One region of the Paenibacillus sp. GCM10012306 genome, then DNA from elsewhere that is predicted to be linked to it. Evidence: riboswitches for the same ligand, from Rfam matches in the RefSeq annotation. Region 1 holds a riboswitch; each other region holds the start of a gene.
What was found. Region 1 has a riboswitch for thiamine pyrophosphate ahead of ACFORK_RS25230 (thiamine phosphate synthase). Riboswitches for the same ligand answer to the same signal wherever they lie in the genome.
Positions count from the first base shown of each region.

Region 2: it holds a riboswitch for thiamine pyrophosphate, as region 1 does, so the genes downstream of both, thiC (phosphomethylpyrimidine synthase ThiC) here and ACFORK_RS25230 (thiamine phosphate synthase) in region 1, are expected to answer to the same signal.
Region 3: it holds a riboswitch for thiamine pyrophosphate, as region 1 does, so the genes downstream of both, ACFORK_RS21700 (ABC transporter substrate-binding protein) here and ACFORK_RS25230 (thiamine phosphate synthase) in region 1, are expected to answer to the same signal.
Region 4: it holds a riboswitch for thiamine pyrophosphate, as region 1 does, so the genes downstream of both, ACFORK_RS28975 (ABC transporter ATP-binding protein) here and ACFORK_RS25230 (thiamine phosphate synthase) in region 1, are expected to answer to the same signal.

Region 1 is NZ_JBHRYW010000015.1:14,021-21,692, forward strand. It holds gene ACFORK_RS25200 (YjgB family protein) at 1-47, shown strand, start outside; gene ACFORK_RS25205 (hypothetical protein) at 210-890, shown strand; gene thiH (2-iminoacetate synthase ThiH) at 904-2,007, opposite strand; gene ACFORK_RS25215 (thiazole synthase) at 2,018-2,788, opposite strand; gene ACFORK_RS25220 (ThiF family adenylyltransferase) at 2,819-3,853, opposite strand; gene thiS (sulfur carrier protein ThiS) at 3,859-4,062, opposite strand; gene ACFORK_RS25230 (thiamine phosphate synthase) at 4,067-4,711, opposite strand; TPP riboswitch at 4,840-4,941, opposite strand; gene ACFORK_RS25235 (Rpn family recombination-promoting nuclease/putative transposase) at 5,104-5,964, shown strand; gene ACFORK_RS25240 (ornithine cyclodeaminase family protein) at 6,410-7,414, shown strand; gene ACFORK_RS25245 (threonine ammonia-lyase) at 7,430-7,672, shown strand, end outside.
Region 2 is NZ_JBHRYW010000012.1:195,559-203,230, reverse strand. It holds gene ACFORK_RS23255 (DUF4023 family protein) at 24-152, shown strand; gene ACFORK_RS23250 (stalk domain-containing protein) at 280-1,002, opposite strand; gene ACFORK_RS23245 (acetate--CoA ligase) at 1,369-2,913, shown strand; gene ACFORK_RS23240 (hypothetical protein) at 3,019-3,603, opposite strand; gene thiC (phosphomethylpyrimidine synthase ThiC) at 3,690-5,483, opposite strand; TPP riboswitch at 5,599-5,705, opposite strand; gene ACFORK_RS23230 (HEAT repeat domain-containing protein) at 5,860-6,297, opposite strand; gene ACFORK_RS23225 (aminoglycoside phosphotransferase family protein) at 6,393-7,322, opposite strand; gene ACFORK_RS23220 (hypothetical protein) at 7,340-7,672, opposite strand, start outside.
Region 3 is NZ_JBHRYW010000011.1:37,717-45,388, forward strand. It holds gene ACFORK_RS21675 (CPBP family intramembrane glutamic endopeptidase) at 1-732, shown strand, start outside; gene ACFORK_RS21680 (ArsR/SmtB family transcription factor) at 790-1,155, opposite strand; gene ACFORK_RS21685 (pyridoxamine 5'-phosphate oxidase family protein) at 1,381-1,821, opposite strand; gene ACFORK_RS21690 (MFS transporter) at 1,985-3,199, shown strand; gene ACFORK_RS21695 (hypothetical protein) at 3,275-4,726, shown strand; TPP riboswitch at 4,828-4,939, shown strand; gene ACFORK_RS21700 (ABC transporter substrate-binding protein) at 5,156-6,223, shown strand; gene ACFORK_RS21705 (MTH1187 family thiamine-binding protein) at 6,274-6,567, shown strand; gene ACFORK_RS21710 (ABC transporter permease) at 6,564-7,325, shown strand; gene ACFORK_RS21715 (ABC transporter ATP-binding protein) at 7,344-7,672, shown strand, end outside.
Region 4 is NZ_JBHRYW010000026.1:2,271-9,942, forward strand. It holds gene asd (aspartate-semialdehyde dehydrogenase) at 1-70, shown strand, start outside; gene ACFORK_RS28940 (DUF3934 family protein) at 211-411, shown strand; gene ACFORK_RS28945 (pseudouridine synthase) at 454-1,158, shown strand; gene thiE (thiamine phosphate synthase) at 1,248-1,919, opposite strand; gene thiD (bifunctional hydroxymethylpyrimidine kinase/phosphomethylpyrimidine kinase) at 1,916-2,731, opposite strand; gene thiM (hydroxyethylthiazole kinase) at 2,789-3,580, opposite strand; gene ACFORK_RS28965 (ABC transporter substrate-binding protein) at 3,663-4,697, opposite strand; gene ACFORK_RS28970 (ABC transporter permease) at 4,694-5,473, opposite strand; gene ACFORK_RS28975 (ABC transporter ATP-binding protein) at 5,454-6,227, opposite strand; TPP riboswitch at 6,328-6,435, opposite strand; gene ACFORK_RS28980 (hypothetical protein) at 6,583-7,071, shown strand; gene ACFORK_RS28985 (hypothetical protein) at 7,118-7,501, shown strand.

The DNA.
Region 1 (7,672 bases):
TCAACAGCAGCACGGATTTGGATCATATTAATTTGCTGCATTCTTGATGACATGATATAAGAAGCCGATGTTATCGGCTTGAAATAGAAAAAAGCAGAACAGCGCTTCCCTAATAAGGAGGCGCTGTTATTTATTCAAATATAGAATAGACCTATTTACTCTTCATAGGATAATATGAAGTGACCAAGAGTGATAGGAGTTATTGGGAATTGAAGGAATTAATTGTTTCTATTGTAGTGTTGTCTTTATTAAGTACTGGGAGCGCTTCGAAGTCATCCTTATCCGAAGCCTTAGCTGATGCTGAGACAAAGTCTGCACAAATGAGTCAAATCATCAAAGATAAGATATTTAAGCTGTCTGATCAAACCCTGAGCGATGCGATTGCCTTGGCTAGAGCAGATGATACTGTCCTTCAATCCTTCGAACGTTCTCGGTATTTACCGATCACTACTGATAAGGTGCATCACGATCAACCAGAAGTAAAATTAATTACACCTTATCTGTTGACTGTGAGAAAAGCTTATATGAAATTTGAAAATGACGAAGATTTTTCTTTGACCGATGCCAAGAAGGTAGTAGATGATTATGCAAATTTGCTATTGTTATCTTTTGAAGTCACAGCCAAGGGGGATGAGATTGATTTTGCACGCAACGTTGATATTTCCTTAAAGCAGGGAAGTACAGTTCTCCATTCTTACGTCATCATCAATAAAGATAATGATGCTGCAGAATCTGAAAACTGGCCGAATTCGCCTGCGTACATAAATCGGTTATTTGTACCTTTTGATATTTTTGAGATTAACTATGCTCAGGATGCGGAGTTAATCTATCAATATGGCAGTAACAAAGATACTGTTACTTATAAAGTGGATTTCTCGAAAATCAAGTAGTGTCTGCGCTCTATCACACCAGTATATCCCAATCCTTGAACACCGGCTGCAGCCTGTTCTGATACAGCATCTCCCGGATCTCGGATACACTGCGTCCGTCGGAAATCTCAAACTGGGGCGTGCCTCCGTCGCTGACGTGTCCGCCTACTGCGGTGGATACACCTGCTGACATTTTGGTTACGCCAAGATGGATGAGGCGATCGCGCAGATGCGCTGGCTCGCGGGTGGAGAGAGTGATCCCGGCCCGGGGCAGAAAAAGACGATAGGCAAGTATAACCTGCACCAACGCACTGTCGGTTACATCCGAATGTGGGTGATAGTCTCCCAGAAACGGGCGGAATCTCGGGATCGACAGGCTGAGTTCACAGTCGGGATATTTGCTTTGCAGATAATTAGCATGCAGTGCTGTAATAAAAGCCTCTTGCCGCCAATCATGCAGGCCGAGCAGCGCGCCTATCGTGACGGAGCGATATCCAGCCGCACAGCCTCGTTCAGGAGCATCCAGACGAGCCCGGAAATTTCGTTTAGGGCCCTTAATATGTAGCTTTCTGTATGTCTCCTGATGATAGACTTCCTGAAATAGCGTCAAGCTGTCTACGCCGGCCTCTCCAAGCTCACGGTACTCCTGAACGGACAATGGGTTGACTTCGATACCGATGGAAGAGAAGTGCTTCCGCAGCACCTGAACGCATTCCTTCATATAACTGACAGGGGAGTCCTTAGGAGATTCGCCGGTCAACAGCAGGATATGCTGGATGCCTGTCTCAGCAATCGCCCTAGCTTCTTTTTCGACTTCAGCCATGTCTAGTTTCTTGCGCGGAAAATCATAGACGTAGCTAAAGCTGCAATATTCGCAATGATTCACACAGTAATCTGATACATAGATCGGCGTAAAGAGCTGCATCACATGACCGAATTGACTGCGGGTGACTTGCTGCGCTTTCTGAGCGATAGCCTCCAGATGTCTGCTGGCGGCAGGGGAGAGCAGGGCAAGCAGGTCTTCTTCAGTGATTTTTTGTTTAGTCAAAATGCGCTGGATATTCAGGTCTGTATATTCCGACAACCGCTCTCGAAACGGGAAGCGTTCCAATTCCAGTAATCTATCATAGAAGCTCATATTTATCCTCCTATTGGCTCAGAAATCCCGTCAAGGGCGAAGAAGCGGCGGCTTCTTGTTGTACCGGGCCCAGCCCTGACAAATAAGCAAGCCTTCCTGCTGTTACCGCATTCCGGAAGGCAGCCGCCATACCTAGCGGATCACGTGCCGTGGCGATGGCTGTATTCAGCAGTACAGCGGCGGCGCCCATTTCCATGGCTTCCGCTGCTTCCGAAGGGCGGCCGATCCCTGCATCCACGATGACAGGCAGATCTACTTCCTCAATCATGATGCTGACCAGCTCTTTGGTCCGCAGTCCCCGGTTGCTGCCGATGGGTGATCCAAGCGGCATAACCGCTGCCGCCCCGGCATCCCGCAGCCGCAGAGCAGCGCCCAGGTCGGGGGTCATGTAAGGGAGCACGATAAAGCCTTCTGCAGCCAGCACTTCCGTTGCGCGAATCGTCTCCATATTGTCAGGCAGCAAATAGCGTTGGTCTTTAATAACCTCAAGTTTGATCCAATTGCCCATATCAGCCGCCTTGGCGAGCCGGGCGATACGGATGGCTTCTTCTGCGTTTCGGGCACCGGAGGTGTTGGGTAGTAGCGTCATACTGTCAGGGATATGCTGCAAAATATTTTCCTCCCCCCACTCAGGATTGACTCTCCTTAACGCAACAGTAATGACTTCTGCACCTGATGCTGCAATCACCTCGGGAATCAGGGTATTGCGGTTATACTTGCCGGTGCCGATGAACAAGCGGCTGGTCAGCGCTTTGCCGCCAATCTGGAAGATATCGTTCATGCTGAGAACCCCTCTCTATAATCCGATTTTTTAGCCAAAATATCGATGGTATACTGTACGGGCCTCAGCAGTATCTGAGGTTCCGTGGATGAATACCCGGCCATCCGGGAACAGAGCAATCCGGTGTTTTGCTAAGTCCAACGACAGCATGTATGGATTTCGTCTCACCTCTCCATGCACTGCGAGAATTTCTTCCCATAGTTTCAGATTTAGGCGGCTTGAACGGGCCGGGCGGATCTGCACGGTCTCTCTGCCGCATAATACAGCGGTCTTGGACAGATTGGTCGCAGACAGGAAGGGATAGAGGGGTTTTTCGCCGCAGCTGGGACAGTCGGTACGTTTAAGCTGTTCCGTAACGATCGAGACATGCCGATTCTCCCACAGGTCAAAGGAAACCAGTGTCCCGCGTAGAGATTCCTTCTGTCCGGAGAGCCATTTTAACGCCTCGGCAGTCTGGTAAGCAGCAGTCATCTGTACAGCCGGCTGAATAATACCCACCGAGTCGCAAGTATCCCCTTCGGCGTGAAGCTCGTCAATCAGGCAGTGGAGGCAGGCGCTCTCTCCGGGGACGACCGTCATAGATATACCGCTGCTTCCTGTGCAAGCTCCGTAAATCCAAGGGATACCTGTCTTGGCCGAAATATCGTTAATAATCATTCTGACCTCAAAATTATCGGAGGCATCGAGAATCAAATCGACCCCACGTGCATACTCTACAATCTCATCGGCGGCAGCATCGGCTACAATTCCTTCCACAGTCACATAAGAGTTCACGCTCTGTAGTCTCTGTGCCGCTGCGATTGCTTTGGGTAATCTTTGCTCTGCATCGGCTTCACTGTACAAATTCTGGCGCTGGAGATTGCTCCACTCCACGTAATCCCGGTCGACGATCACTATTTTGCCTACCCCGGCGCGGACCAGCGTCTCGGCAATAGCAGACCCCAGTGCGCCTGCACCCAGAATGAGCACACTGGAGGCGGCTAGTCTTGCTTGACCTTCCGCGCCTATGCCGTGAAAACGTACCTGCCTGCTGTACCGCTCCTGTTCTTCCGTAGTTAGAGTCAATTCGTTCAACCTCCCCCCACAAAATGTACAAACTCTATCCGGTCACCTTCGGACAGCCGGGTGACGCCATATGCGTCCTTGGGCACCACTTCACCGTTTACTTCCACCAGAACTCGCCGCCCTTTCCAGGGTGTCTCTGCCAAAATATCGGCAACAGTAACACAATGCTGTCTTAGTAGGGTGTCTTTTCCATTCAGTTGAACCTGCATATCTTCACCTCCCCTCAAGCCATGCAGTCTGAATGGCTGTGTGGTAAGCTTCTGCTTGTGCCACTGGATCTGCTGCGCTGCTAATGCCAGATAGAATGGCAATCCCCTCTGCACCGCGCCTGATGACTGCTCCGGCATTGTCCGGCTGAATTCCTCCGATGGCAATGACCGGAACCGGGCATCTAGCTGCGGTTTCTTCGAGAATGTCCAGACCACGTGGGGGCAGACCCGGCTTGCTGGCAGATTCATAGACATGGCCAAAAAGGCAATAATCTGCTCCTTCACCCGCCGCGCTGACTGCTTCTTGTGGCGAATGGATGGAGCAGCCGATGCGCATTCCTGGGGCTAAAGGTCGCGCCGAAGTTACACGTAAGCTATGTCCTGCAAGCTGTACACCGCCGGTCCCTGCGGCAAGAGCGACATCCAATCGATCGTTCACAACAATAGCTTCCAGAGGGATGCCTGCTTGGTGCATTTGGGTTACGATTTCGAAAAGCGCTTTGGCTGTAAGCTGTCTATCCCGCAGGTGGAAATAGTCTACATAGGGGAGAACAGCTAGGGAAAGACGCAGCCAATCTGCAAGCGATATTCCTTCCGGGGAGATCAGATGCAGTTCAGGGCCGTTAGCGGCGGGAAATCGTTTTTTCATAAAAGGAATCGCTCCATGTTACGTAATGGTGTTGCACTCCATAAAATCCAACACAAAAAGCCGCCCTCCTGATCGGAAGACGGCTAAGCACGACAACGGAAAACAAGCCATAACAAAAGGCAAGCCCGGACTCTTAACGCGCACTTCCCTACGCTGGTATTAACCAGATCAGGTTCAAAGGGTCCGAATATTGCATTCGTCTCAGCCACGCGGCTCCCCTAGTGTCGGTTCGTATGAGATTGTTAATGTCACTATACACGATTATTCAGGGAGATACAATTGGAAATTGGGAAAATGTTGAATAAGAGTAGACGGATAAAATTCATAGAAATGAGGGCGAAGGTTGTTCTATCTTGGTATAATAAACGATAAGAAGAATGGAGCTAACCGATATGGAATTGCTCGATCCGAGAGTCGATTTTGTGTTCAAACGAATCTTTGGCAGTGAGAATAACAAGGATGTGTTGTTGGCTTTTCTGAACCGTATATTTATTCAGGCTGGAGAACCACCGCTTACCGAGATTATCCTGATGAACCCTTACACCGACAAGGACGATCCGCTCGACAAGCAGTCCATATTCGATGTTTATGCAAAGACAACTGAGGGTAAGCTGATCGATATCGAGATGCAGTTATTCAACAAGTATGATATTGAAAAGCGGACGCTGTTCTATTGGAGCAAACGGTATGCCAGTCAGCTTAAGGAAGGTGAAAAGTACCAGGAGTTGAAGAAGTGTGTGACGATCAACATTCTGAACTATGCTTTCCTGTCAAATGACGAATACCACAGTGTATTTCATCTCCGTGAAGACCGCACTGGAATACAGTTTATTGATGATATCGAGGTGCACTTTTTGGAGCTGCCGAAGCTTGAAGATATGATTCCTTCGAATAGCGGACTAGAAAATTGGCTGCTGTTCCTCAAAGGAGTAGACCCAACCCATTGGGAGGTGCTGAAGATGAATGAACCAGGACTGGAAAAGGCTATGGACACCCTGCAGTACTTAAGCCAGGATTCGGAGGCCCGCCGTTTGTATGAAGCCCGTCAGAAATATCTGCATGACGAAGCGTCAATGATCGAAGGGGCGAAGCAAGCCGGACTTAAAGCTGGTGTTGAGGAAGGAATTAAAGAGGGGATCAAAGAAGGGATCAAAGAGGTTGCCAAGAACATGCTGTCCTTGAATATGGATATCGCTACCATTTCCAAAGCAACTGGATTGTCGGAACAAGAGATTCTTGCGCTGAAAAAGTAGCTAGAGGATTGAAATAGTCAACTCTGTTCCGTGGAAAACTACAGCAAGTTTTATTGTGAATTTAAGAATAATTAGCTATTATATAGCTACAAATAAATACCGTGCTTGTTTTTATCCCCGGGTAAAAACGAAGAAAAGCATTGAGTCTCATTCCCGTTAGGGCCTATTTATTAGGAGGGGTGAGATTCAATGCTTTTTTTAAACCTATATAAGACGAACTTAAGAACCGAACGTAAGGCTCATCGTCACTACGGTGGAATGTTTGGACTTCCGGTCGCTGTTGTCCCCAGATTTCCTCTTTAATACCGCTTCTAGCGGTTGGAATCTGGTGACAAAGGCGATCGCTTCGCTCCTACAGTTCCAAACTTCCCCCTTCACTCCTCTTCGCTTTTCGTTACTTTCTTTTGTTCGGCTTATATAATTCTACTTTCCAGAGGTGCCACGAATGCGAATCTTAAGTGATAAGGATGTTAAAAAAGTATTGAATGTTCAGCAGGTAATTAACCTTGTTGAAGCAGTTTACAGAGCTAGAAGCGATAATAAAACTGAGACATGGCCAACTATTTTCTATGATTTTGATCCAGGCAAGGCAGATATGGACATTAAATCAGGCTACCTCAAGCAAGACAAAGTGTTTGGGCATAAAACAGTTACATGGTTTGCTGATAATGAGGAGAAAAATATTCCGACTTTAATGGGGCTGATTACTGTATTTGATGCGGAATCAGGGCAAGCGTTAGGCGTTACTAACGGTTCTTTCATTACAGGAATACGGACGGGGGCTTCGGGGGCGATCGGAGCCAAATATTTGGCTAGAAAAGAATCTGAGAACCTTTTTGTTGTAGGATCTGGCAACCAAGCTATATATCAAATTGCATGTGCTTTATATGCGCTGCCGAATTTGAAAGTAGTCAGAGTTGCTGCCAGAGATAGAGTGAAATTGAAAAGTTTTGTCGATAGTATACCGCATAGACTTCAAGATGAATTTGGGATGGAAGCCAACGCAATTATCTTTGAAGAAGTAGATGGTTTAGAGGATGCAGTGAAGAATAGTGACATTATCATAACGGTGACGTCTTCAAGAACTCCTATCATCCACATGGAGTGGGTAAAAAAAGGAACGCATATTTCTTGTATCGGTGCAGACATGGCAGGAAAACAGGAACTAGACTCACGCATTTTTTCAGGTGCCAGCATCTTCTTAGATGACAAAGAACACTGTATGCAGGTTGGCGAAATTGAGATTCCTCTTAAACAGGGCATTATTAATGAAAGTGATATAGCTGGTGAGATAGGTGATTTAATTTTAGGAAAAACAACTGGAAGAACGGATAATGAGCAAATCACTATATTTGATGCTACAGGTATGGCGATTTTGGATATCTACGCAGCGAAAATTGCATTACAACGTGCAGAAGAAAATGATCTTGGTGTCGAGTTTAACCTTTAAGGAGAGAATAAGAAAATGACTTTTAGCTATGAAAATGTGAAAAATGCTTATGATCGGATCAAGACTTATTTGAAAAAAACACCACTTGAGGAGTCCTTTTACTTAGGTGATGAAGACAGAAGATATTTTTTCAAGCTTGAGTCTCTACAAAGGGCGAAAAGTTTCAAAATCCGTGGGGCTTTAAACAAAATGATGACGTTAACGGAAGAAGAAAAAAGCTGTGGTGTGGCAGCCATTTCTTCAGGAAACCATGGAAGT
Region 2 (7,672 bases), on a different contig from region 1:
AAGGCGAGGAGGCGCAAGGAGTAATGGATGATACACATGAGTATGTGGAGAAGCTGCATGACACGCAGAAAAAAGCGGAGAAGAGCAAGCACCGGGGACAAGGCAGTCCTGAAGCAAAGCTACCCAACAAGCAGCACAGCACCAAAAAATAAAAGCATCCGGGAGCGCAGCAGTTGGACTGCGGCCTACCCGCAAACTCATAACAGCCCGGCTATCCGTGAAGAGATATGCCGGGCTGTTTTATGGGCTGAATCTTTTATGAGGTGAAGCTTAATGAGATTATTTGCTTAATTTTGCTACACCTACTGCTACTTTCTCCAATTGTGCTTTGCTGAGGCTCTTATCCGGAGAACTGATCGTTACCACCCGGTCATTCAGGTTGAAGCCCAGCAGTTGCGTGTCGCTGGAAGGGCTGTACCATTTGGCTTTAACACCATTGGACAGTTGGACCGCTTGGCTGGCATAACCGCCTGAATAGTCTCTGGCCGAAATCACGATTCTCATATGCTTGAACAGGAAGCTCACACCATCATCGGAGGAGGCCACTTTATCAAAAGCATCGCCTTTGGTCATTTGTGTTGGGGCATAGGCTGTCTCAAAGCCTTTGAACTGGGCAAAGGCCTTCTGAATTGCCTGCTTTTGCGCAGCGGTGTATTGGATGGCTGACAGCTCATTGGTCGATCCACCATTGCTTGGTGCAGAGCCGCCATCGTTTTTACCGATAATGACCTGATTAGTCTTACCGTCAAAAGTGACCGGCACCTTCAGCGCATCCGCCAGCGCCCGAACTGGCAGGTAGGTCGTATCCTTATACGTAATCGGTGCCAGCTTGTTGCCGTTGCCATCGACTGGTGTATAAGCGGAACCGTTAACTTTGAAGCCAAGGCCATGATTAAGGTACGCACTGATCTTTTCTAAATTGGTTCCTGCATAAACCCCCGCTGAACCTGTCACTGCCATCCCGAACACCATTGTTGCTATGATCATTTTTTTGCTTTTCATCTGAGATCGTCTCCTTGAAGTTTGGTGTGCTGTGCTGCATTTCATAGTCTTATTAAACCAATGAGTTGTTTCCAAACTGTATCCATGATGTAAAGAAGTATTTCACAGCGGGGCGTAAGACTATTTAAGCTCAACTTAAGATCCGCCGTAAGGCTCGGTCGTCACTACGGTGAATGTTTGGACTTCCGGTCGCTGTTTCACAAAATATTCTTTTTAATCAGCCTGGAGAACACCTTCCCAGCATCTGGAATTTAAATAACGTGCTATACTTAATGAATCTGCTGCACACATTCTATTCATTAGGAGAGGTTCAACTTGAACAACCCACACTGGATCGCACCGGAAACTTATAATCTGACTTCGGAGATGGAACACCATCCACCGGAGAAAATAGCATTGAAATGGCTTAGTGATCACGGAGATTACGAGGAAATCACTTACGGGGAGCTGCGCAAGCAGGCCAACCGTCTGGCTGGAGGTCTGTCGAGTCTAGGTCTCCACCAGGGAGACCGCGTGCTGGTCATGGTTCCAAGAAGAATCATCGCTTATGTAATCTATTTGGCTTGTCTGAAGCTGGGACTGGCTGTCATTCCTTCATCAGAGATGCTGCGTGCCAAGGATCTGTCCTACCGGTTGCGGCACTCGGAGGCTAGAGCTGTCATCGCTTGGTCCGACACTACAAATGAAGTAGATCTCATCGCTGACGATCTGCCTGCCCTTGATTACCGTCTGGCCGTGACCGGAACGACGGAGTATCAGGAAGGTGCCACAGGCTGGGTACATCTGGAGGGCCTCATGGCCGATCAGCCGGATGTCTATCCAACAGCAGCCAGCCATCGGGACGATATCGCCATATTGGCTTATACCTCCGGCACAACCGGCAATCCCAAGGCAGTGGTACATAGCCATGGCTGGGGTTATGCCCACTTGCGAATTACCTCCTCACTCTGGCTCGATATTCGCGAGTCGGATACGGTATGGGCAACAGCTGCGCCGGGTTGGCAGAAGTGGATCTGGAGTCCCTTCCTGTCTGTGCTGGGCAACGGGGCAACTGGCTTTGTGTATAATGGCGCTTTTGGGCCGAAACGCTTTTTGCAACTGCTGCAGGATCAGGGCATTCAAGTTTTGTGCTGCACACCGACAGAATACCGCCTAATGGCCAAGACTGAAGGACTGGAGCATTACGACCTGTCTCAGCTCCGCTGCGCCGTCTCTGCCGGTGAACCGCTGAACCAGGAAGTCATTCATACCTTCCAGCGGCACTTCGATATCACGATCCGTGACGGCTATGGCCAGACCGAAAGCACGCTGATTATTGCCGCGCTTAAGGACAAGCCTGTCCGAATTGGCTCTATGGGCCAATCCATCGCGCCGGGCCTCGTGGAGGTCATTGACGAGGATGGTATCCCACTGCCGGCTGGCGTTGTTGGGGATATTGCCGTGCATCTCAGCATGCCGGCCTTGTTCAAAACCTACTACAAGGACCCTGAACGCAAGTCCAACGCCTCGCATGGCGAGTACTTCGTCACCGGAGACCGGGCGCGCAAGGACGAGGACGGATATTTCTGGTTCGAGGGCCGTGGCGATGACATTATCATCAGCTCAGGCTATACGATTGGCCCTTTTGAAGTAGAGGATGCGCTTATGAAACATGCCGCTGTCAAGGAATGTGCCGTTGTCGCCAGTCCTGATGAGATTCGCGGCCATGTAGTCAAAGCCTTTGTCGTGCTCAAGGATGAATATGAGGGCGCAGCCGAACTGGTTAAGGAACTCCAGACCCATGTCAAGGAGATCACTGCCCCTTATAAATATCCACGTAAAATCGAGTTTGTCGCTGACCTCCCCAAGACAGCCTCAGGTAAAATCCGGCGGGTGGAACTGCGCCAGCAGGAGCAGCGCGCTGCGGAGTAAGCGAGAATATCGGTATGATAGTTCGAGCTAATCATCATAGAAAAAGCAGCCCCCAATCGGGCTGCTTTTTCTATGTAAACACACAGGAAGATTACTAGTCCTCCGCTACTCCGACCAATAGGAGGCTTCCGGATTCATTTCCGCGCCTACTTCGCCTTCCTTAATCAGATCGCAGTCCAGATAACCGTCTTCGTCCAAGAAGTACACTTCTTGACGGTAAAACTCGCTAAGCGTCTCCAGGAACTTCGCAGGAGAATCATACATTACCACTAAATCGCCGAAGTCATGGAGCAGATCACAAATCCGTTCCGTACCGTCCGCAGACCGATAGTAGCAGATGAAATCACTGCCATAGTTAGTCAGGATGGGCAGGACGGTCCCTTCAACGGGATGGCCTTTCTCTGCCAAAATCCCCGCCAGTACTTGCATCTCCTGCTCATATTCATCCCGATGAATCAGGCGATACCCCGGCACAAACTCAATCAGATTTGGTTCTTCCTCCTCACGGTTTGTGCCTGACACCGTATTGTATATAGCCGCTAGCAGCTCTGGGATTTCCGGCACGATTGCCGCCATTTGGTCGTCTTTTCCCCCATGTCCTGTTCCCAGGCTGGCAGAGTATCCAGGCCGCAGACTGTCCGACAGTTGAAGGTAATCTTGAAACAATTGCGTTAAATTTTGAACTGACATGTCTTCATCCTTTGCATCTGTAAGGTAGTATTATCTACTCTCTATTATCCCCAATGCGCTTGCCGATGCAACTCCTGACGTTACCTCTATTGATATATCTGGCTGCCGCCCCCTCTGAACTCAGCAGATTTCTCGCGCATCCCAGCAACGATGGCCTCCTGCTCCTGTATGGGTTCATCCTGCACTCTTCCAGAGTTGCGAATATCGTGAGAAATACGCATACTGCAGAACTTCGGGCCGCACATGGAGCAGAAATGGGCTGTCTTGGCACCTTCTGCTGGCAGCGTCTCATCATGGTACTCCAGTGCCCGCTCAGGATCGAGCGACAGATGGAATTGATCCCGCCAGCGGAATTCAAAGCGTGCTTTGGACAACGCGTTATCCCGCTCTTGGGCACCCGGATGGCCTTTGGCCAAATCTGCGGCGTGGGCAGCAATTTTGTAGGCAATCACACCTTCACGCACGTCGTTCTTGTTCGGCAGTCCCAAATGCTCCTTGGGCGTAACGTAGCATAACATCGCCGTCCCGAACCAGCCGATCATGGCTGCCCCGATAGCGGAAGTAATATGGTCATAGCCCGGCGCAATGTCCGTGGTTAAGGGTCCCAGCGTATAAAATGGCGCTCCATGACAATGCTCAAGCTGCTTGTCCATATTCTCCTTGATTAGATGCATCGGCACATGGCCCGGCCCCTCTACCATGACCTGAACATCATGCTTCCAAGCTAGTGTCGTCAGTTCACCCAGCGTCTCCAGCTCCGCGAACTGGGCCTCGTCATTGGCATCAGCGATAGATCCCGGCCGCAGCCCGTCTCCCAGAGAGAAGGCGACATCATAGGCTTTCATAATCTCACAGATATCCTCGAAATGCGTGTAGAGGAAGTTCTCCTGATGATGAGCCAGACACCAGGCCGCCATAATCGACCCACCACGGGAGACAATGCCCGTCATTCGTCCGGCTGTCAGGGGGATGTAACGAAGCAGCACCCCAGCATGAATTGTAAAATAATCCACTCCCTGTTCCGCCTGCTCAATCAGCGTATCACGGTAAACTTCCCATGTCAGATCCTCTGCTTTTCCATTCACCTTTTCGAGAGCCTGATAGATCGGCACAGTACCGATCGGCACGGGAGAATTGCGGATAATCCATTCCCGGGTATGATGAATATTTTTGCCCGTAGAGAGATCCATAATGTTGTCAGCACCCCAGCGGGTGGCCCACCTCATCTTCTCCACTTCTTCCTCAATGGAAGAGGATACAGCAGAGTTTCCGATATTCGCGTTGATCTTCACAAGGAAGTTGCGCCCAATAATCATCGACTCACTCTCAGGGTGATTAATATTAGCTGGAATAATGGCGCGTCCACTCGCTACCTCATCCCTAACGAATTCAGGACTTACATTTTCTCGGATGGATATAAACTCCATCTCGGAAGTGATGATACCTTTTCGCGCGTAGTGCAGCTGCGTAACATTCCGGCCAGCTTTTGCTCGAAGCGGACGTCGCTGCAATCCTGGGAACGCCTCCACGGCCGATTTTCCCATCGCATGTCCGTTATCTTCTGGTTTAAGCGTCCGTCCCTGATACCATTCGGCATCCCCACGCTGCTCAATCCAGGACTTACGGTGAGGCGGCAGCCCCTGGCGAATGTCATTCTCAATGTCACTGTCTGTATAGGGTCCGCTAGTATCATAGACACGCACAGGGACGTTCTCCTCTTCGCCAGCAACCCCTTCGGTCCGTCTGAGCTTAATCTCCCGCATAGGTACCCGGATATCGGGATGTTGCCCTTCCACATACACTTTGCGACTACCCGGAAAAGCTGAAAGGTCCACCTTATCATACTCTCGTTTCTTGTCCTGCTCGTGTTCATGTGCCATCTTATGCATCCTCCTGTACTATGGGATATAAATAAGACAAGCGCCAAAAAAGCCGCTCCACATGGAGCGGCTTTATCCATGAACAACCAGAAAAATAGACCTGGCTATACAGAAAAAAGTTCCGTCTCCACTTTCCTACGCTGGTATGATCCAGATCAGGTTCAAGGGTCCAGGAATGCAATTTTCCCGTCTCAGCCTATTCAGGCTCCCCTAGTGGTTATCTTATCTAATTAGTTATAAGTTAACGGTATAATTGGAATTCGTCAACACCCTCTGCAGCTTTAGGGTTGGATGTGTTGTGTTAAGAACAGACAACAAGCAGAGGGTAACGCCGAAAAACCCTCTCTGATCAGAGAGGGCTCATTCCTGTGTAGAACTATTTAGCCGATTGCCATTTGCTCTCCAGCCATTGATCAAATTCGGCGCCTTTTTCACCTTCGTAAGCGTCGTAGATGTCGATTCTCATCTTCTTGAACTTCTCTTTGAAGTCCTCATATGAGTGGTCTTTCGGCAGACTCTTCTTGATTCTCAGTAGAATCTTGGACAAACCCTTAAATAGTTCAGGTTTGTTTTTGGACGGCTCTTGCACCTCTTCGCCAAAAGCCACTAATGCACGGTAAGCCGCCTCTTGTACGGTATATACAGGATCGTTCTCCACCAGACGCTTCAAAATATCAATAACCTGCTTATGCGGTGTACGGCCAAGCTCTTCTACTGCCGCCAAACGGGCTTTCCAATCCGCGGAACGACCCGCTTCCTTTTTTAACTGCTCATAATTTTCCGGCAGCTCTTGCTGCACTTCTTCGTTGTTCAAAAGTCACAATTCCCTTCTATAATCAATCTGTACCAATTCTACCGTACCGCTATCCCCAATATCAATCTTTTGGACAAACAAATAATAATCCCGTCTTACAGCTCCCCGGCTCTTCCTTCCGCATACCAATGCGGGATCAGCCTTTGAAAGTGATCATAGTCCGTGAACGCCATCCGGCAGCGCGCCTGCATCCCCTCAATATCAGCACTTCCGAATGGAATCGCCCACTGGATCGAAAATATAGAAGTATAGGCCACATACACTGCGAGTCTGACCCAGAAATCCTGAGGAGGAGGCCCATCGAAGTAACCATCCAATTTTCCACGTGTAAAAGCAACGCTATGCTCTCGGTCAAATGCTTGCAGCTTGTAAAATTCTTCAGCATAATCCCCGTTATCCCAACGATTGAAATCGATGATACCAATCCGGCCCTCACTTGTGTAAATATGATTACCGATGTGGAAATCGCCGTGCTGATATACTTTTTTCACTTGCGAAATCGCCCCGATATTCTCCCTCACAAAAGCAATCGCCATCTTATCACCTTCAACCCTGAAGGGACAGCCTTGCTCATACTCCTGTACCCGCTGTAATATCTTGGCCTGCATCCGACTTTCCCAATCTGCAAGATCACAGTTGTTCGAAATCGTATGAATCTGCTTGAGTATCCTCCCGGCTTCAACCCCAAGTGCATACTGTTCTTCTTCTGCCACAGAGAGCAGACAGTCCTCCAGCGGCTGGCCCTCCACCCAAGTCAAAAGCATATATGTACTGCGCTCCGCACCTTCACCCCACGCGCCGAAATCCACCGCCCGTGACATTGGAAAGTCGAGCTTATTGACCCGCTGAATCATTTCATACTCTGCTTGCTTCTGTGCATGATTCTTCCCGTCCGATACCCGCAGCAGAAGCTTGCGGCCGCCGGTGTCCTCGATATAATACTTTTTATCATTAGACCAGCCCTTGAGGACAGGCTCTATCTTCGTCCAGGCGCTCGCGCCGGGAATACCCAATAACCGCTCCACCTGCATCCCTCCTGTATCTACGTAGGAAGCTTCACCACAATATACCCTTTCTCTTGCAAGTCAAATCCCTGCTCCAAGCTAAATGTGGAGAGATCAATTACGCGGTCATGCTTCTTGTTGCGCGGCTCACCCTCCTCGTCCGCCCAGCAGCTGTACAGCTCGAATACTGAACCAGACACGCCGAAATCCTGCATCAGCTTGAACAATTCCCGGCAGCATTTGAGTGAGGCGTTCTCCGAATCAGGACGAGTCTCCTGATCTGCTGGTTTTACCGTGAAACTACCCCAATTCGGAGAGATTTTGTATACATAAGTACTATGAAAATGCTTGCGGATTTCCTCATTCCAGTA
Region 3 (7,672 bases), on a different contig from region 1:
TCACAGAGACGTCCTATATGGACCGTTATTATTATTGAAGGGTTGCTGCTGCTGGCCATGATGGCTGCCGGAACCTACGCTACTATCAAACAGCTTAGTTACACTGCCCCTGTGCTTATTGCTTTTGTTCCTATCGCACTCGTTTTGATCGCTTATTTTACGATTAGACACAAGTGGAGCTACATGGGCTTCCGCCCGCTAGGTAGCATTCCTGCAACGAACTGGATTTATTATGCCCCTCTGCTGCTGATCCTTATCATCAATATGCTTAAAGGCTTCCGCGGAATCGAACTCTCCGATGTATTGTTCTATCTCTTCTTCACCCTGCTCGTGGGATTCGTGGAGGAGAGCATTTACCGAGGCTTGATCTTGAAGACGCTGCTCACCAAGAGCGTGAAAACTGCTGTAGTGACTTCCAGCATTCTGTTCTCGATCACCCACATTCTTAATGCTCTTTCTGGTCAGAATCTCACCCAGACGCTGCTTCAGATCGTGTATGCCCTACTTATAGGCACAGTGCTGGCCCTACTGATGGTGAAGAACAACAATATTATTCCGCTGATTCTGTTCCACTTCCTACATAACCTGATTCAGTTTGTCGGCAATGATAACACCGATGCCTTCATCGGCTACGATCTTCTTATCCTGGCCGTACTTGCCGCTTATGCCATATGGATTGCTATTTCTTTAAAAAGAACTCCGGTGCCTTCAGGACTGAATCACGCCGGTTAAAGATCCACACATGAAAATAGACCGCCATAGGCGGTCTATTGCTGTATACATTAATAGTTATTCATGCCTGATATGCTCATGCGTCTGCAGGAAGATCTGCTCCACATGCGCATCGTTCAACGAATAAAACACCGTCTTGCCTTCCTTGCGGCGCTTCACAATTCGCAGGTTCCGCAAGTACCGCAGCTGATGGGATACGGCAGACTGGCCCATATCCAGAATGTCGGACAGGTCATGCACACACAGCTCGCGCTGTGACAGAGCATAGATGAGACGTACCCTTGTCGGGTCACCCAGTGCTTTGAACATCTCGGCCATCTTGTCTGTTATTTCCCGGTCAGGCAGAATCAAGGACACGTCTTCCGGTTCCAACTCTGAACCGTGGCATGTATTGTCGCAATCTTCAATTGCCGCTGGTTCCATGACTTCGCCCTCCTCCACAGTATCTGTCGATTCACCGGATCATCCGATCACTTTCATCTATTATAAGAAAAAGATGATCTGCTGTCCATGGAAGCGCCAGCTACCGCAGGCAGTGAGCATTAATCGCTCCAGCGGAAGATTCCATGATTTTTTCACCATAAACAGAGAATGACAAACAGCAGGCTCCGTTATAGGAAGCTTGCTGTTTGTTCGCCTGATATAGGATTATTTTACGCTGCCTGCAAGCTGTCTCTCCCAGACGCCATGCTCTTTGTTCTTGCCTATATATTCGATACGTGACGGGGTAAGCTCCAGAATGACATAGTCCGGATCTTCCGGACCCTTGAACCAAGGCTCCAGATCCTTATTCCAAACCCTAGAACGGAGGGTCTCGTCCTTTGTAATGTCTACAGTCGCTTCAATCTCCAGTATATCCTTGCCTCCACCGGTTTCATAACCGAGCAGCAGAAAAGCATTCCGGTTTCCCTTCAGCTCATCTACCTTATGGGTCTTGCGATCCGTTGCCAAATAAATGTTAAGTCCATCGTGAAAGACTGCCATGTAACGCACCTTCGGTTTGTTCCCGTCTTCCACGGTTCCGAAAGAGCCAAACTTGTTGTCATCCAGTGCCTTGATGATGCTCTGTTCCAGGTCGTGGGAATTCATTACTCAAGACATCTCCTTCCTTGGCAAGTGTAAATATAAGTTTATATATCCACATTTCCCAATTAGACTTATGATAATCATTGTACTTAAGATAGTGTACCCGTCCTGAGCACATTGAATCCGACAAGGTCCATAAATTTAACTTGTTAAGGAGTATTTCAACGTGAAAAAATTGATTTGGCTTGGCTGTCTCTCCTACTTTGTAATCGGCTTGGCCCATGTGGTACTGGGCTCTATTCTTCCCGTTCTCTTGGAGCATTATGACCAGAGCTACAGTGCTGGTGGACAACTGATCTTCGCCCAATTTGCCGGCTTCCTGGTCGGTGTGCTGGCTTCTCCCTTCCTGAATCGCCGCTTTGGCAAGCGCGGTGGTATTCTCATTGCCACTGGACTGTTGCTAGTAGCCGAGATCGCCTACACCTTCCTGCCGCCATGGGGCTGGATGTATTTCATTGCTGTTGTCGCAGGCTTTGGCTTTGGCATGGTTGAAGCCGTCATTGGCACGGTCATTATTGCTGCAGTCACAGAAGGTACCGCTGTTGCCATGAGTCGGCTTGAAGTTCTATTCGGTGTCGGCGCATTGCTTATGCCCTTAATCTCCAGCGGACTTATCGTCGCCGGCTGGTGGAAACTAAGCTTCCTGATTGTAGCTGCCTTCTCCCTGATCTCCCTAATCTTCTGGAGCAAGGGCCGATTCGGCAAGCTGCAATCCTTACTGGATGACCGTGCTCCGCGCCGTTCGGTGACGAACGAGGCTTCAGACAATCATACGCCGCGCTTTCCCTACAAGGGAAAGCAATGGTTCATACTCGGAATATTCATTGTTTTCTTCTTTACCTATGTGGGTACGGAAATGAGCCTGGTAAATTTCATGCCCGCCATCTTCATTGCCAAGCTGGGCATGTCTGAATCGGGGGCAGCCCTGACCGTTACCTGCTTCTGGCTAGCGATGTCGATAGGACGATTGTTCGCTGGGGTACTCGCCGAGAAAATATCTTACCGTGTCTATGTTCTGGGCAGCTGCCTGATGACCGTGTTGCTGCTGGCCCTGTTTCCATTCACGGAACATCGTCTTGTTGCCTTTGCCATTATCATTCTGCTGGGCTTGTTCATGTCCGGTCTTTTCTCCATCGCCTTGGTCTTCTCCAGCAAATTAATGCCGGGTACCGAGGAATCCACACCAAGTATTATGATCGCCTCCGGCGGGATTGGCGGAGCACTTCTGCCACTACTTACCGGCTGGTCGATGGATCACCTACAAGTGACGCAAACGGCCGGACTGCTTGCAGCATTGGCTAGTGTTCTCTTCCTGCTCAGCCTTGCTGCCTGGAGAATACGTCCCGGACAGGATTCCGCACAGACAACACCCGGCCATTAAGGCCGGGTAATCATAATTTGCTTTTTGGGGTAATGTAGATTGTGTTGATATCCTGTACATAAGGTGGTACTCATGATGGATATGCTATCTGCCGAACCCCTACTACATACCGCACTGCTCCAGTTTATTTTCCCCTTCTCCATCAAGCAAGGGGCGTCTGCACGACTGATTTCCGAACTGGAGAAGAGCGGATATACTTCTTTTTCTCTCGATAAAAAAGAACTGGAAGACGCTTATTATGGCAATGGATACCGTGTCTCCCACGAAAAGATGGAGCGCACCTATCTGCCTTTCGCAGCCCATGTTCTGTTCCCACAGGATGATGATAAGGATTCTTTCCGACGCTTTTCACGCGTGAATAATTTGACCTGCCGAATGGAAATGTCACAACTGAACGTAGCCTTCCGGGTACTCTCCACAGATCTGTTCATTTGCCCGTTTCAGACCGGTTTTGTAACCCTGCGGGTGCAGATTGAGGAAGAAAAGCTCCCCTTTAGCATCGCCTTGGAATTTGCCGACCGTTTCCGTACCCTTGAGAACGTCAGTGTACAGGATGAACTGATGGTTATTCACAGCGGAGAACGGTCCTTCCGTCAAGTCGAGGATTTTATCTTTAATGGTCTGGCGGATGGGCTGAAGCCGTTCTTAGACCAATCCGAGCTGAACGGGGCTTATTTTGAGACGCTGCCTTTTTTTGTAGATGAACGTATGCTGGTACAAGCCTTTTATGGTCTGGAACCGGATGGAGATACCGATGATATCCCTTTGAACATACGCTTTCGCGCCTCCCAGCTTGATGGGCTGGATGCGGCCAATCGCCCCTACATCAGTGCCAGCGATCCTGGATACATCGAACAATACTGTCAAGAGCATACTTATAACCGTTGGGGTCCCCAAACGTATTATATAACCAATGAACAGACCTTCTGCTGCATCAGCCGGGCTGAACGCTCACTCGCCGTACCGCTTGCCAATCAAATGTACGGGGAATATTATTATGGCCTGCTACTTAATATGTTCCACAAGATCGTCCTGCTGAAACTTGCCAATATGCACTCCCGGCTGCGCATCAATCGGGATAATGATGATATTGAGGATCTGATCTTCTACATCAATAAGTTCTCAGCCAAATTCTATTTTCTGGAGCTGATCTCGGGGTCGCAGGGTCGGGAGATTTTCATCCAGCTCCGCAAAGTTTATGGCAACGATGCGCTGTTCGACGAGGTGAAGCAGACACTGAATGATCTGTTTCAGTATCAGGTGCAGTTCCAGTCGAAACGGCGAGATATGCTGCTGATGATTCTGACCGTCTTCACTGTGGTAAGCGGGATATACGGAATGAATCAGGTGATTGACGATCTGGAGGGCAGTATTCAATGGGGCAAAATGATGGAATATTCCCTCTTCCAGTATTTCGCGCTAGCATTAACCTTCAGCGGTATTGTGATCAGCATTGTCCTGACTGTACGGGAGATCTGGAACAGCATCACGGCCCGCCGCCGGAAAAAAATTAAATATCAGGGGTAGTCGAAGCGCCTTAAGCTGCCAAATGAACAACAAAGCTGCTGGACAACGAAAAGATGGGCGTCTATAATTACACCGTAAGCAAGTAGCATCACCCGTTAACTTCATAGCACCAGGGGGGCTGGAATTGGCCGGCTGAGAGTGTATCCCTCAAGATACTGACCCTTATACCTGATCTGGATAATGCCAGCGTAGGAACCGTAATTGAGCATGGCCGCTTTAGGGCCAATGCCATCCTTGCGCAAAGCCGCGTCCCGTTCATCTTCGGGACGCTTTTTTTATGGTATATTTCCGATTAATGCATTTCATGGGGAATTGAATCGCGCTGCCTGCATTTTAGGTAGCGGGTGACGATGTGAAGACGGGAAATTCGCCGGAATTGACGCAGTCATACTGCTGAGGACCGGTACCATCAAAGGAGAGATAGAAAAAATGGGAGTCAAGAAACTGCTTATGCTGAGCCTGACCTGTTTGCTCGTTATCGCGGTTGCCGGATGCGGTAGCAATAACGGCAACTCTGCCGGAAGCAACAAGGAAGCAGACAAGACAAACACTGGCGCCACTCAGACCGCCGGGGAGTCAGGCACGCCGCAAGAACTGACCAAAATCAAGATCGCGCTCGACTGGACACCGAACACGAACCATACGGGGTTATATGTCGCAAGAGATCTTGGGTACTACAAGGAAGAGGGACTGGATGTTGAAATTGTGCAGCCTGGCGCAGCCGGTGCAGACACGATGGTCACTTCCGGTGAAGCCGCTTTTGGTATCGGGTATCAGGAAGGCCTGACTTTGGCCCGCCTACAGGGCGTACCGCTGGTCTCGCTTGCCGCCATCATTCAGCATAATACGTCTGGTTTTGCGGCTCCGAAGAGCAAGGGCATTACCTCTCCGAAGGATTTTGAAGGAAAAACATATGGAGGCTGGGGTTCCCCGGTGGAAGAAGCAGCACTCAAAGCTATCATGGACCCGGAAGGCGCCGATGTGAAAAAGGTAAAGATCATCAATATGGGCGAAGCCGACTTTTTTACAGCTGTGAAGCGGGATATTGATTTCGCCTGGATTTTCTATGCCTGGACCGGTATTCAAGCTGAACTGCGCGGGGAACCAATCGACATGCTCTATGTAAAGGATTACGCGCCACAGCTCGATTATTACACACCTGTGCTGACCACCAGCGAGAAAGAGATCACCGAGCATCCCGAGATCGTCAAAGCCTTCGTTAAAGCGACCTCCAAAGGCTACAAATACGCCATCGATCATCCAGAGGATGCCGCGAATATTCTGATCAAAGCCGTCCCTGACCTCGATCCGAAACTTGTGATGGCCAGTCAGAAATGGCTCAGTCCAAAATATCAGGATGATGCGCCGCGCTGGGGTGAACAAAAGGCCGAGGTCTGGAAAAACTATGCCGACTGGATGTATGGCCTTAAGCTGCTCGAGAAACCAGTAGATACCAGCAAAGCGTTTACGAATGATTATCTCCCGGCAGCACAGTAAATAAGTGTATTCATATTCAACCATAATAGATTAAGAAAGGATTGATTATATTGGCTAACACACTACTCAGCATTCAGGTTATTCCTAAAACTCCTAACAATGAGGATTCCATCCCTTATGTGGATAAAGCTATCGAGGTTATTCAGAAGTCTGGTGTGAAGCATCAAGTGAACCCGCTCGAAACGACGATGGAAGGCGAACTAAATGACCTGCTAGAAGTCGTGCGCGAGATGCATGAAGCACTAGTCCAAGCCGGCAGCCCGAGCGTTATCTCCCAGATCAAAATCGCCCACAATCCGAACGGAATCAGCATGGACAAACTGACGGAGAAATACCGGCCGTGAGATCGTCCTGGAAGCAGATATGGCCGCCCTTTGTGGCGGTCATCTTCTTTTTGACAGTATGGCAGCTATCCGTATCTTTCTTTGATATTGAAAAATGGATTCTGCCTAGTCCCCGCGATATCGGGCATGAATTCGCAGGCAATCCCGCCGGCATCTGGGAGCATACGCTGGCTACACTGAAGCTGACGCTGATCGGCTTTCCCATTGGTACTGGTGTGGGCCTTGTGGTAGCGCTGCTGCTGCACCTGCTGCCGTGGGCGAAACGAGCCTTTTATCCGCTATTGATCCTGAGCCAGAACGTCCCATCCATCGCCTTGGGACCCTTGCTTGTCATCTGGTTCGGATTCGGCTTGCTGCCAAAGATGGTGCTGATTACGCTGGTCTGTTTCTTCCCTGTCGCCGTGGCCGCCATGGGCGGACTGTCACAGAGCGATCGGGTGATGTTGAATTATATGAAAATGGCTGGGGCAAGCAAATGGCAGATTTTCACCAAGCTGGAGTTGCCTCATTCTCTGCCTGCGATGTTCTCGGGGGTTAAAATCTCCGCTACTTATGCTGTCATGGGAGCCGTGGTTGCCGAATGGATCGGCGCCGACAAGGGGATCGGGTATTATATGCAGCTGCAAAAATCAGCCTACCGCACCGACCGAATGTTCGTCGCCATCGTCATTGTTGTCTTGCTGAGCCTGGTGCTCTTCGCCATTATCGCTCTGCTGGAAAAATGGCTGGTGCGCTGGAAGCCGCGCCGCAACCCCTAGAAAGGAGGGATTTCCGAAATGTCTCAACTTACACATACACCTGCACCGCAGGAGCCGGTGAAAAACGAGGCTAGGACTGTCGCTACAGGACTGCACGGATTGCCACCTGCTCTCGAAGTCAGTGCCGTCTCCAAGACCTTCACCCAGCGCCGCCGCTCTACTCCTGTACTAAACAATGTCTCACTAAAGGTGGAGCAACAAGAATTCGTGACCATTCTCGGCCCTTCCGGCTGCGGCAAAAGCACGCTGTTCCATATCATCGGCGGCCTGGAGCAGCCGGACAGTGGAACGGTGAGCATGAACGGAGCCATCGTTACCGGCCAGCGCGGGGAGATCAGCTATATGCC
Region 4 (7,672 bases), on a different contig from region 1:
TGCAGCTGGCGGTGCGGTACTGATCGCAGAACTGCTCAAAGCGGAAGGCTATATTCAGCCTAAAGCGTAATAAATTACACGATAATCACCCGTCTTCCTTCTGGATGGCGGGTGATTTGTGTTTTTTTTCGGCTTTTTGGTGAATGTAATGGTATGATAGTCAAGTGCAAAAGTGAAGGAACATCTGAGGAATAGTAATGGAGTGATAATATGGGATCAAAAAGCAAAGGCGGCGGCACAGGCCGTGGAACAGGTAGCAAGGGTTGGACACGCTGGAATAAGTCAGCCAAGCCAGTAAAGCCCAAGTTCGTGAAGGGCGGTGCCTCCGGTGCTTCTGACGCCAAAGGAGCCGCAGGTGCCAAGAGTGGTTCGGTAAAACCAGGCGCGAATAAAGGTGGAGAAAGCCGCTAGGCAGCTTCTGGTATAGCATATAGCAGGGAGAGCAGGTTTAGCATGAGAATCAATAAGTACATAAGCCTGTCCGGCGTCTATTCCAGAAGGGAGACCAATCGGTTAATTGCCGCGGGGCGGATCAGCATTAATGGTGCTGTCTGCGAAGAAGGCGCAGAGGTAGAGCCAGGCGATACGGTGCTTGTGGACGGTCAAGCCCTTCCGGAAGAACGTTCTGAACCGGTGTATCTGGCCTTGAACAAACCTGTCGGTATTACTTGCACGGCAGCTAGAGAGGTTCAGGGCAACATTATAGATTTCGTTAACTATCCGGCGCGGATTTTTGCGGTCGGTAGACTGGATAAGGCGTCGGAGGGACTTATTCTTTTGACGAACAACGGGGATATCGTGAACAAAATGATGTCTTCGGAATATGGGCATGAGAAGGAATACGTGGTGGATGTAGACCATCCGGTTACAGACGAGTTTCTGCAAAACATGGCGAGCGGTGTGGGCATCTTAGGGGTTATCACCAAGCCCTGCCGGATCTACCGGGAGAGTGAATGCCGCTTTCGGATTATTCTTACCCAAGGGCTCAACCTCCAGATTCGCAGAATGTGCAAAGCGCTCGGTTACAGAGTATTGAAGCTGGAACGCATTCGAATCATGAACATTACGCTAGACGGTCTGGAACGGGGGCAATGGCGACACCTGGCAGATGAAGAGCTGCAGAACCTGCTAACAAGGCTGGATGAAGCGGCAAAATAGTACAAAAAAGGTGGTGTCTCGCTGACTAGCGGACACCACCTTTTTTATAGGTTTGGAGCGGATTGACTTCGCTCCTTGTCAATACACAGTTACGGCCTTGTAGGCGCGGCCTCCATGGCCTGTACGAATGCTCTCGCCGCAGCGGTGACATCAGGGGCTCCAGCAATAGCGGAGATCACCGAAATGCCGTCTGCGCCGGCAGCGATGACCGGTGCGGCATTGGCGGCCGTAATTCCGCCAATACCAACAAGCGGGATGTCGATGCCAGCCTCCCTAATTTCCATTATGAGCCTTGTGCCTTGAACAGCCCGCGCGTCATCTTTGGAAGATGTAGGGTAGACTGGACCGATGCCAAGATAGTCTGCACCATCGGAGATGGCTTGCTGCACTTCTACCATGTTGTGAGCGGAGACGCCGATGATTTTGCCAGACCCGAGACGTCGTCGAATCGATGCGGCAGGTTCATCCTCTTGACCGATATGCACTCCGTCGGCATCGAGCTGAATAGCCAGTTCAATATCGTCGTTGACGATAAAAGGAATGCCCTCGGCCCTGCACAGAGTCTGGAGCGACATTGCCAGTTCGAGAAGGGCTTGTCCGTGGAGGGCACCGGGACCCTTTTCGCGAAACTGGAACATCGTAACACCGCCCTTGATAGCTTCCTTCAGCGTGTCGTTCGGTGTCTTATGACAATTGGCAGTGCCCATTATAAAATATAAGCTCAACTGCTCCTGCAGCTTGTCTCTGTCCACTCCATTCATCCCCGATTCCCCCGCAATCTGTTCTGATAGGCAAAATGGTTCGTCGGCCCATGCCCCGCACCGATGGCCAGTCCATCCTCAATGGCTGCCTGAATAAAGGCTCTGGCCGTATGAATTGCTTCTGGCACAGTCTGGCCTTTGGCAAGCTCTGCAGCCAGTGCCGCAGAGTACGTACAGCCTGTTCCGTGCGTATGACGGGTGTTTACACGTTTATTTTCCATATAAAAGAACGAATGTCCATCGTACAGCAAATCAATCACTTGTTCTGTCGACTCGTCATGCCCACCCTTAAGAATCACATAGCGGGAGCCCATGCCAGCGATAATACGTGCTGCTTGCTCGCGGTCTTGCAAGCTGGTGATGCTATGACCCGTGATTAGCTCTGCTTCCGGGATGTTGGGCGTCGTTACGAACGCCAGAGGCAGCAGTCGGGTGATCAGGGCGGCAACTGCTTCTTGCTGAAGCAATGGCGAACCGCCTTTGGCGACCATCACCGGATCAACGACAAGCCGGTTCCAGCCATACTGTGTCACCTTGTCGGCAACAATACCGATGATCTCGCTGCTGAACAGCATGCCGGTCTTGACAGCCTCCGGCTGCAAATCCTCTCCAATGGAATCCAGCTGTCTTGCTACAGCTTCCGGGTCAAGGGGATAAACCCCTTGCACGCCCAGTGTATTCTGGGCAGTTATCGCCGTCAGCGCGGACATGCCATATACGCCCAGTTCCTGAAAGGTTTTCAGATCGGCTTGAATCCCAGCACCGCCACCGCTATCTGACCCAGCTATTGTTAGCGCTTGATAGACGCTCATTTAAATGCTCCTTCCGCAAAAACTTTGCCTGATGTATTTGAAACTTTAGTGGTAGAATTAGATTTCTCTAATCAGCGATCGTTCTTGGTAAATGTCTGGCGTAACCAACGAAAGCTGGTTCAGGAACTCGATTTGAAAGCTGCCTGGACCCTGGCCATGTGTCAGCTCCTCGGCAATTTCTGCGGCTACGCCATAGAAAGAAATCGCTTCGGCTGCAGCTTTCAACGGTGAATCGCCACCGACAGCCAGGAAAGCTCCGGTTACGGCACTGAGCAGGCACCCGGTTCCGGTGACTTTGGTTAGAATGGGATGACCGTTGGCAGCGATGTAGGTTGTTGTACCATCGGTAATAACGTCCTCTTTGCCGGTGACGATCACGATGCAGCCCAGCTTGCGCGCAGCCTTTTGGGCTAGCTCCACAGCATCACCGTCACCTGTGCCAGCGTCTACACCCTTGATCGTCCATTGCTCCCCGGCGACATTGGCTACCTCGGCGACATTGCCACGCAGCGCTGTTAGGGAGATTGAATCGACCAGCTTTTGGACGATGTCCGTCCGATATGCGGTTGCCCCGGCACCTACCGGATCAAGCACCACGGGCGTACCATGGGCATTGGCGGATTGTCCAGCCAGAATCATAGACGGGATGACCTGTTCGTTCAGCGTGCCGATATTCAGTACGACAGAAGCGGCCATTTGAGCTACATCGGCAACTTCTTCATAGGAGTCCGCCATGAACGGGGAAGCACCGAGGGCCAACAGCCCGTTGGCCGAAAAATTGGCCACAACAATATTGGTGATATTGTGAATCAGCGGATTTTGCTCCCTTACCTTGGACAAATAAGTCATAGGATTGCCTCCCGAGAAAATTAGATTTGTAACGCGCTATTATAGAACCCGCCCATTGGCATCTTGCCTTACAGATTGCGATCTACAAATTGATAAAAGCCTCTTCCGGCGCTACTTCAGCGGATAGCAGGCCATTTTCCTTCAGCCATTGTTGCACCTTGTTCCAGGAATCCGGGTCCTGATAGCCAAACGGCTCGTTCCCCGGATCCATCAGCGGCAGCAGAATCTCCAGACTTTTCTTCTCGATGTCTTTGTCAAGCGGAGAAGTCTGATCTTCATGCTTGAACAGAAGAGACAGCGCTTTTTCTGGATGCTCCTTGACGAACTTTTGACCTTTGGCGGCGGCGGTCAGAAATTTTTTGAAATAAGCCTGAGAGTTCTGCATTCCTTCTTGGCTGGCTACCAGCACAAGCTCATAATAATCTGGCACCCCGTAATCCGTCGGATTTAGGGAGGTTACCGGATGTCCTTCTTTTTCCAGGATCAGCTGCTCATGATTGATAAAACCGCCGATGATGGCATCCGTTTGCCCTGTGGAGAGGGCCGGAATGAGATTGAAGCCAACATCTACGAGCTGTAAGGATTCTGGATCACCTCCGCTGCTGCGGACCATCGTTTTCACCATGGCTTCATAGAGCGGGATGGAGGAATAGCCTACGGTCTTCCCGGTCAGGTCAGCAGGTGTCTTCACAGAAGAGTTGGCCGGAACCATCAGATGGTTCAAGGGATGTCTGACAATTGCGGCGATGGAGAGGACAGGAATCTGCTCACCCCGTGCCATCAGCACCTGTGGCTGATAACTCAATGCGAGATCGATTTTGTTAGCAGCTACGAGCTTCAACGCATCATTGCTGTCTGCCGGCATTTGAATCTCTACGTCTAGCCCTTCCTCGGCAAAATACCCGTTCTCCTGAGCAGCGTAAAGGAAGGAATGGACAGCATTCGGGTACCAATCCAGCATCAGTGTGAGTTTATGCGGCTTACTTGCTGCTGCCCCGGTTTCGCTTCCAGAGCTTTTAGACTTTACCTTTTCGCCGCAACCGCTCACAAGCAACACTGTCATTGCAAGCAACAGAAGCGGAACAATCTTTTTGAACCTGTGATGTCTAGTAATCATTTGTTGTGAAATCCTCTTTTCTTAAAAATAATCTTCTCAATCATAGCGATAACGAGAAACAAGCCAACGCCCATCGCGGATAGCAAGACCACTGCGGCAAACATTTCTTTGCTCTGCAAGTTCCCTGCCATTCTGCGGCTAAAATAACCGAGCCCTTTGCTGCCACCGAGCCATTCGCCAATCGTTGCCCCAATCACACAGTAGACCATCGACAGCTTGAGGCCGGAAAAGAAAGAGGGCAGCGCCAGCGGAATTCGTGTCTTGAGCAGAATTTGGCGTGTGCTGGCACCCATGGTGCGGAGCAGGTCCTCGTAGGCAGGAATCTTCTGCTGCAGCCCATCATAAGTACCAACTACCACTGGGAAAAAGGCGGTCAGGAACACCACGGCGACCTTGCTCCACAGCGTGTATCCGAACCACATAATGAAGACAGGAGACAGCGCGATCAGCGGAATGGTCTGGCTGATGATAACAAAGGGATACAGTGCCTTTTCCAGCGGACGCCACATATGCATGCCAAGTCCCAGTAAAGTACCGCAGGTGACGGACAAAGCATAGCCAAGCAGTACCTCTTGTAAGGTGGCGGGCAAATGTAGCCCGAATAGTAATTTCCTGTTTTCAACCAGAGCGGTCCCTATGGATAGAGGACCCGGGAGAATGAAGGGGGGCAGGACATCTATCCGCGCCAGCGTCTCCCACAAACCGAGAATAAATAGCAGCAGAAGTAAGAACGGTCCATAATTCCGCCAGCTTGTTCTAAACAGCAGTTTTGTCATACAGTCTGCGCTCCAGTTCAGCCCGCAGCTCTATAAACCGCGGCTCATAATTCATTCGGCAATGCCGGGGCCTCGGCAGATCCACGAGTATTTCCTCTACTTGTCCTTCTGCCCGTCCAGGCAAGAGGTAGATGCGGTCACTGAGCAGCAAAGCTTCTTCCAGATCATGCGTAATGAAGAGAATCGTCTTGTCCAGCTCATCCAAAATCTCCAGTAACCAGCTATGCATTTCTCGTTTGGTCATATGATCGAGTGCCCCAAAGGGCTCGTCTAGCAGCAGTAGGTCGCCCCCCGTAATAAGCGTTCGCAGAAAAGCTACCCGCTGCCGCATTCCGCCTGACAATTCATGGGGGAATGAATTTTCAATGCCAGCCAGACCTAAGCGCTCCAGCAGTTCAATAACCTGACTAGTAACCTGGGCTTTGCTACGGCTGCGCTTGATCTCCCAGGGAAGCAGACAATTCTCCAGTACCGTCCTCCAGGGCAGCAGCAGATCTTGCTGGGGCATGTAAGCGACCTGGCCTAACCGCTTGGCGGTAGCCGAAACTCCGTGAAGATGTAGCTCTCCGCTGCTCGGCTCCAGCAATCCGGCGATAATTTTGAAAAGCGTGCTTTTACCACATCCACTGGTCCCGACAACGGAAACGAATTCACCTTGGTGAACCGTAAGGGAGATGTCTGTCAGTACCGGTGCCAATGCAGATTTGGCGTAGGCGTAGGATAAATTGTGCACAGAGATGATTTCCGTAATCACCGTAACCTCCTTAGCACGATAAAAAAAGACCCCTTTATCTCCCGGCGGAAATAAAGGGGTCTAAAATTTAAGTTTGCAAAAAGAAGAGCCATGCAATACCCGAATTTCAGTTCCACTTCCCTCCGCTGGTATGATCCAGATCAGGTTCCAAGGGTCCGAAGCTTACCGCTTTCGTCTCAGCCAAATACAGGCTCCCCTAGTGAAAAAAGGTTTTATCGCTATCAAGTTTCATAATTCGGATATAAATATACCATATTTTATAGTATTGTAAATAGCAGGGGCTGTTTTTGTTAAAATCAGTGTGCCTAAAAATTAAGAACCAGTGTATTCAATCCATTCAACTAAGGTGATCTCATTGGAATTAGACAAAGCAATCTGTAGCAGTATCGGGAATTATGAAAATGCGCTAACCAAAGGGAAGAAATATGAAATACTAGCTGAAAAAGAAGAAAAAATTAGGATCGTCGGAGACCACGGAAGAAGCGTTTGGATTGATAAGTACTACTTTAATTTTACTGACGAAGAAGTGCATATATTGACTGATTGGAAATTCGATGATGACCTTGAAACAATGGAATTCATTGAAATTACATTAACATTTAATGATCGAGTAAAACGTTGGTGCATCATTACAACACCGGATAAATTAAAGCAGCATTTTGCTAGACAAGCAGCACTAGAATTACCAGGAATTCATATAGGACACTTGATAATAGTGCAAACGATAGATGTTGATACTGTTAATGCTTTTTTGCGAGAAATGGATGACCAAGGGGAATTACTTAATGCGTCATTACCACTAGATGAAGTATCAGAAGACGAAGATGTCTCCGGGCTATCCTAAAATACTAGTAGCATGACAAGAACGCTAAAATAAAAGGAGTGACAAGATGAAAGAAAGGACTGCGAAAACAAAATTACAAATAGTTATGTTTATGTCGTTAATGTTTATTATCATTTCATTGATGCAGTTATTCGCAAGTATCTTATTAGAGAGACCAACTTGGGTGTTGATTGTACAATTCTTTCCGATCCCAATATTTGTTGTTATAGCAATTGTGATAATTTTAGACTTAGCGAAGCAAGGTTTTATGATATTTCAAGGTCAATTGGTCAATAGAAGAGGTAATATAGTTATTGTAAAAACATCTGATGGAAGAGAAATGAAGTTCAAAATAACTACTGATCAAATGAAAGAAATACAAAACGATAAGGATATTGAAATACGGTACTATAAGAGAACAAAAGCAGTGATAAATATAACAAATGTCTAGCGTGAATAAGAGGTTTTAGACCTCCAGAGGGAGTAATAAAGTGCAAATAGTATCTGAAGAGGGGAATTGGAACGATTAATAATTAACGACAAATAATAGGTGGAGAAAATATTACAAGAGATGACTTCTTAGGTGAAACAGGGTGGTACAAGCTGATTTTATAAGATAGTA